Pararhizobium capsulatum DSM 1112: one gene and its partner. The main gene of each other region encodes a partner of the protein of the gene in region 2 in a complex. Links are inferred from orthologs where the notes say so. Each region holds a gene or a part of one and is shown on either strand. Other genes may lie near its edges.

Region 1 (2,940 bases), 830 kb from region 2 along the record:
TTTCACGTCCAGCCGACCGTCGATGATCGCGGCAACGGCATGGGTGATCGGCATCTCGATGCCAAGTTCTGCGGCAACGGAAGCGGCGACGGAAGCTGCAAAGGCGCCTTCCACCAGCTCCCCGGTCTCCGTTCGTGCACGGCCTTCGCGGCCGATGGCAATGCCGTAGCGCAGATTGCGCGATTGATGGCTCGTTGCCGTCAACACAAGATCACCGAGGCCCGATAGACCGCGCACCGTTTCGGCATCGCCGCCACGCGCAGCAATGAGGCGCGACATTTCAGCAAGGCCACGGGAGATCAGCGCTGCGCGGGCCGAATCGCCAAGTCCGGCGCCCTCGACGATGCCGCAGGCAATCGCCAGCACGTTTTTCAGCGCACCGCCCAGCTGGACGCCAATGCGATCAGCCGACGGATAAAGCCGGAAGGTGGGGCTGGAGAGCGCTTCCGCAAGATATGCGGCGCGATCCATCGTCTCGGCGGCGACGGCCATCGCGGTCGGCAGCCCCCTGGCAATATCGGCGGCGAAACCCGGCCCGGACAGCACGGCCACATTGTGCAGATGCAGCTCTTCAGCCACGACATCAGTCAGGAGCCGGCCGCTCGATCGCTCAATACCCTTCGCGCAGATCACGACATCGGTGCCGGGACGGATAAACCCGAAGAGCGAGCGGGCCGCCTCGCGCTGCGCCTGCGATGGCATGGCGAAGAGCACGATATCGGCTCCTTCCAGCACGGAAGGATCGATGGAAACCTGAAGCGATTGTGGCAGGTCGATATCCGGCAATGCATCGTCATTGCGCCCGGACGTCTTGATATCGTCTACCACGCTTTCACGTCGCGTGAGGAGCGTCACCGGCACCTTGTCGGATGCCGAGGCGACGGCGGCCAGTGCCGTGCCGAAAGCGCCGGAGCCGACGACAACGATGCCCTTTGGTGTTTCTGCTGTCATCTAGGCTTTTGCTCCCCGTTTTCCCGAGCCGAGCAGGGTTTGCGCCGTCGCATCAAGCGGCCAGCGCGAGCGCGGTGCAACCGCCAGATCGTCCGAAGGCAGGCCGGCTGCCATGCGCTCGGCGCCAGCCCAGGCGATCATGGCGGCGTTGTCGGTGCAGAGCTGAAGCGGCGGCGCGATGAAGCGGAAACCATTGGCATCGCAGAGCGACTGCAAGGTTGTCCTTAGCGCCTGATTGGCTGCAACACCGCCGGCAACGACCAGCGCAGGCTCGCAAGAAAGGTCTGAAAATTCCGTCTTGAAGCGCTGGAGGCCGCGGCCGATGCGATCTTTCAGCGTGCGCGAAATCGCCTTCTGGAAGGAGGCGCAGATATCGGCAATGTCCTGCTCTGTTACCGGTTCGATCGATTGCGCAGCCTGACGCACGGCCGTCTTCAAGCCCGAAAAGGAGAAGTCAAGTCGGGCTTCTCCCACCAGCGGTCTTGGAAAGACGAAGCGATCCGGGTTTCCGCTGCGGGCAGCCCGCTCCACCGCCGGACCGCCGGGATAGGGCAGGCCGAGCAGCTTCGCCGTCTTGTCGAAGGCTTCACCCAGCGCATCGTCGATCGTCGTGCCCCAGCGCTCGTATTCGCCGACGCCGCGCACGAGGATGAGTTGTGTATGGCCGCCCGAGACAAGCAGCATCAGATAGGGAAAGGCGAGACCATCGGTGAGGCGCGCTGTCAGCGCATGACCCTCGAGATGGTTGACGGCATAGAGCGGTTTGCCGGCGGAGCGGGCGATGGCCTTGCCGGTCATCAGGCCGACAAGCAAGCCGCCTATCAGGCCAGGGCCGCTGGTTGCGGCGATCGCATCGATATCCTTCAACGTCTTGCCTGCGCGGGCAAGCGCCTCCTCGATCAGCGTGTCCAGCGCCTCGACATGGGCGCGGGCTGCGATCTCGGGCACGACGCCGCCATAGACGCTGTGCTCTTCCAGCTGGCTCAGCACCACATCGCCGAGGATCTCGCCATGGCCGTCCGCATCGCGCAGCACGACGGAAGCTGCGGTTTCATCGCAGCTCGTTTCGATGCCGAGGATGGTCAGGGGCGCGGACATGGGGGCTCGGATATGAGGGACTCGAATGTTGCGGTCGCGGATAAAGGTGGGTACACGGAACTCCGGTAACAATGGATCGCTGTTGATGCAAACAAAACCTTTCCGGATCGGCACGCGCGGCAGCACGCTGGCGTTGGCGCAGGCCCACGAAACCCGCGACCGGCTGATGGCGGCTCATGGCCTGCCCGGTGACATGTTCGAGATCGTCGTGCTGTCCACGGCCGGCGACCGCATCACCGATCGCTCGCTTTCGGAACTTGGTGGCAAGGGCCTGTTTACGCAGGAAATCGAGGACCAGCTTGCCTCCGGCGATCTCGATTTTGCAGTTCACTCCTCGAAGGACATGCCGACAAAGCTGCCGGACGGCCTGTTTCTGTCAGCCTATCTGCCGCGCGAAGACGTGCGCGATGCGTTTATCGGCCGCACGGCCGGCAAGCTCATGAACCTGCCCGATGGTGCGACAATCGGCTCGTCATCGCTGCGCCGGCAGGCGCTGATCCGTAGGCTTCGACCCGATATCAACGTCATCACATATCGCGGTCTTGTTGAGACGCGGCTGCGCAAGCTTGCCGAAGGTCAGGTGGACGCAACACTGCTCGCCTTTGCCGGCCTGAAGCGGCTCGGCAAGCAGGATGTTCCGACCGAACTGCTGGATGAAGCCGAATTTCCGCCGGCACCGGCGCAGGGCGCGATCTGTGTCGAAAGCCGGATCGGCGACGACAGGATCAACAGCCTGCTCGAAACCATCAACGATATCAGGACCCACGAAGCCGTCACCTGCGAGCGCAGTTTCTTGTCAACGCTCGACGGTTCCTGTCGCACGCCGATTGCCGGCCATGCGGTCTCGGACGGTACGACACTGCGCTTCTTCGGCATGATCCTGACACCGGA
Region 2 (3,398 bases):
TTTCGATCTCGCGGCTGACGAGCTTGCGGTTGCTGTCGGCGGTATAGTTGATCTGCTCGCCATAGATGACATCAACATCGACCGCCCCTTCCTTCAGCACGTCGATCAGGTGCGGCAACATGCCGATATCCCCTGGCCAGGCCGCGAGCGGGCGATGAAATCGCCCCATCGGCATGCCATGCAGGCCGGTATAGGCAATCGCCATCGGCTGCACATGCACCATGCCCGTCGGCGAAAGCGGAACTGCAGCGGCGGCACCTCCGAAAAGCGACGTCTTGATTTCCAGCAACCGGTTGCCGTCCGACGTCGTGCCTTCTGGAAAAAGCACCACGACTTCGCCCGCCGCCATCCGCTGACCAATCTCGTTCACCTGGTTTCCGGTCGTACGCTTCTGCTCGCGCTGAACGAAGATCGTCGCCTGCAACCGCGCGAGAAGGCCGAAAACAGGCCATGACTTCACATCCGATTTGGCAACGAAGACAACATCGGCGATGGAGCCGAGGACGAGAATATCCTTCCAGCTGGCATGGTTGGACACCAGCATCAGCGGGCGCTGGCGGTCGGGTGTTCCGTGAACGGTGACGCGGATCCCGATCAGGCGGCAGGCAAGGCGATGCCAAGTGCGTGGCAGGGAGCGTCGCAGCGGCCCGTCCAGCCACAAAAGCAGGACCTGGATCGGCGCCAGTAAGAGCGTGACCAACAGCAGAATGATCATACACACGCCAATGCGCAGCCAGTTGAGCACGGCACCGGGATCGAACTTCACAGCGCAAGCGCCTTTGGCGGAAGGAAAGATGGTTCCGCGAATGCCCTCTTCTCCCCAGCGGGGAGAAGGTGGTCCCAAGGGCCGGATGAGGGGGACAACGGGCTCGGAATATCAGGCGAAGACCTCCTCATCCCCTCGCATACGCTCGGCACTTCTCCCCGCCGGGGAGAAGAGGGAGGTCGCGGCAACCCTGGTCGATTCATATGCAATAGCCCTGCTGCTGTCAGGAACCAACGCCTAGGCAAGATCAAGCCGCATGACAAGTGCGGCTGTGCGCGCACCATCCGCATTCTGGTAATAGGCCCGCCGCTCACCCACCTTGGCGAAACCGAGCTTGCGATAAAGGCCGATGGCGGCGAGATTGGTTTCATCCACTTCGAGAAACATGCTGTCGGCCGCCTTGTCGCGCGCCTCGCGCAGGGCGGCGCGCATCAGCCTCCAGCCGAGACCATTGCGCTCGAAACGGGGATCAACGCCGATGGTCAGGATTTCGGCCTCGCCGGCGGCGACCCGCGACAGCACGAAGCCGCCGATCGGCGGTCTCGCCACGCTATTGGTTTGCTGCGCCACGAAGCCGAAAACCGTATCCTGCACCAACAGACGGTGCAGTTCACCGTCGCTCCAATGGGGGGAAAAGCGCAGCTTGTGGATGGCGGAAGCCTGCGCGAGATGCGCCGCTTCAAGAGCGAAGACGTCGAATTCAGGCTTGCGGATAAAGTAGTCGGTCAGGGCCATGATCGGACCTCACGCTCGCGAAACCGCAAAGCCGGCCTGCGGCTTAACGTCCGGACCACGCAGATAGAGCGGCTTCGGCTTGCCTTGCGAAGGATCAGCCACCGCGCCCAGTCTTGCGACGACACAAATATCCGTCAGATCGCTACCATTGGCCTCACCCCCGACAAGGACAGCACCCGAACCACAGATGATACCGTCAAAACCCGTAAGCCGCGCGACAGCTTCGGACACCTCAAGCGCCTCCGGCGGCGTCAGCGCACCAAGGTCGGCTGAAAACATCTGGCAGTAGACTTCGTCGCGCTTGGCATCCATCACCACCGCAACCGATTGGCCGGGATTGCGTTCCCGAGCGGCCGCAGCAAGCGCCGCAAGCCGCGAAACGCCGACCGCAGGCACTGCGAGCGCCAGCGCAAACCCACGCGCCGCGGCGACACCGACACGAATGCCGGTGAACGAGCCGGGGCCGATAGTGACGGCGACGCGCTCGACATCCGACAGCGCCTTGCCGCTGGCGACGAGCGCTTCATCGATAAACGCCATCAGCTGCTCGGCGTGACCGCGGCCGATATCGGCACCGGCCGAGCCGAGAATACGGTTTTCAGTGCTGTCATAGAGTGCGGCAAAGCAGCCCGTTCCGGCCGTATCAAGAGCAAGAACGATCATGGACTGATACGCGAAATGGACTGCATGCGTTTCCGATCAGACGGCTTCGACCGCCTGAACCTCCGGTACGAAATGGTGAAGCAGGTTCTGGACGCCGTGCTTGAGCGTTGCCGTCGAGGACGGGCAACCGGAGCATGCGCCCTTCATGTTGAGGAACACCGTACCATCGCGGAAACCCTTGAAGGTGATGTCGCCACCATCCTGGGCCACGGCCGGGCGGACGCGGGTTTCAAGCAGTTCCTTGATCGTGGCGACGATCGTCTCATCGCCCTTGTCAAAGAACTCGCCTTCCTGGTCGCTTTCCTCGGCACGGCTGTGGATCGCCATCACCGGCTGGCCGGACATGAAGTGCTCCATGATCGAACCGAGAATGGCCGGCTTCAGATGCTGCCACTCCTGATCCGTCTTGGTGACGGTGATGAAGTCGTAGCCGAAATAGACGCCGGTCACGCCCGGGATCATGAACAGGCGGGCGGCGAGCGACGAACCGGCAGCGGCTTCCTCGCTGTCGCGGAATTCGGCGGTGCCATGTTCCATCACCACCTTGCCCGGCAGGAACTTCAGGGTCGCCGGGTTCGGCGTGGCTTCGGTCTGGATGAACATTGGCTTCTCCGCGTCGGCCGGGATCGTGTTCAACCAGCCTGTTTAGAATTATTCAAAAGAATATAAGCTGTTTGGCAAACCGCTTCAAGATGCGCGGGACTGCGTTTGCAATCCTTGAGGATCAAATCTGTTGATGCTGCCATTAGCTGAGAGCGTCGATCTCCTCGTCCGTCAGCAGATCAGGGATGACCGTGACGGGAATGGGGAACGCGGCCGTCTTGCCAGCGATGGAGGAGACCAGCGGTCCGGGTCCATCCTTGGCCGATCCGGCGGCGAGAACGAGAATGGCGATATCGCGGTCTTCTTCGATCAGGCCGTAGATCTGCTCCGTGGCGTTGCCTTCGCGGATCACCATTTCCGGCTCGATGCCGATCGTTTCGCGCACCGTCTGGGCAATCTTCGCCAGCGTCGCCTCGGCTTCCGCCCGCGCTTCAGCCCTCATGACCGCCTCAACCCCCAGCCATTGCTGAAAATCTTCATCGGCGATCACATAGAGCAGGACGAGGCCGCCATTGGAATTCTTGGCGCGCATGCCGGCATAGTGGACGGCACGGCCGCATTCGGGCGTGTCGTCGATCACCGCCATGAATTTACGGCGGTGACCTTCCATTCGTGAGAGTCGTGTCGAAAC

The links. The genes of interacting proteins can lie anywhere in the genome.
Region 1: the proteins of tsaB (region 2) and tsaD are in contact, whole or in part, in a solved structure (PDB 4WQ4), measured with the Escherichia coli proteins. The link is inferred for Pararhizobium capsulatum DSM 1112 from one-to-one orthologs.

What each region holds. Positions count from the first base shown.
Region 1 is NZ_JAUSVF010000001.1:82,328-85,267, forward strand. It holds tsaD (tRNA (adenosine(37)-N6)-threonylcarbamoyltransferase complex transferase subunit TsaD), read right to left. Parts: upstream 2,050-2,940; coding sequence 952-2,049; downstream 1-951. Other genes in the region: QO002_RS00385 (NAD(P)H-dependent glycerol-3-phosphate dehydrogenase), read right to left, coding at 1-951; hemC (hydroxymethylbilane synthase), read left to right, coding at 2,135-2,940.
Region 2 is NZ_JAUSVF010000001.1:909,710-913,107, reverse strand. Bases 338-3,144 are described here. They hold tsaB (tRNA (adenosine(37)-N6)-threonylcarbamoyltransferase complex dimerization subunit type 1 TsaB), read right to left. Parts: upstream 2,165-3,144; coding sequence 1,511-2,164; downstream 338-1,510. Other genes in these bases: QO002_RS04270 (universal stress protein), read right to left, coding at 2,910-3,144; QO002_RS04275 (NifU family protein), read right to left, coding at 2,201-2,767; QO002_RS04285 (GNAT family N-acetyltransferase), read right to left, coding at 1,004-1,501; olsA (lyso-ornithine lipid O-acyltransferase), read right to left, coding at 338-745. Also shown: more of olsA, read right to left, coding at 1-337; more of QO002_RS04270, read right to left, coding at 3,145-3,398. UniProt on the Escherichia coli protein: Required for the formation of a threonylcarbamoyl group on adenosine at position 37 (t(6)A37) in tRNAs that read codons beginning with adenine.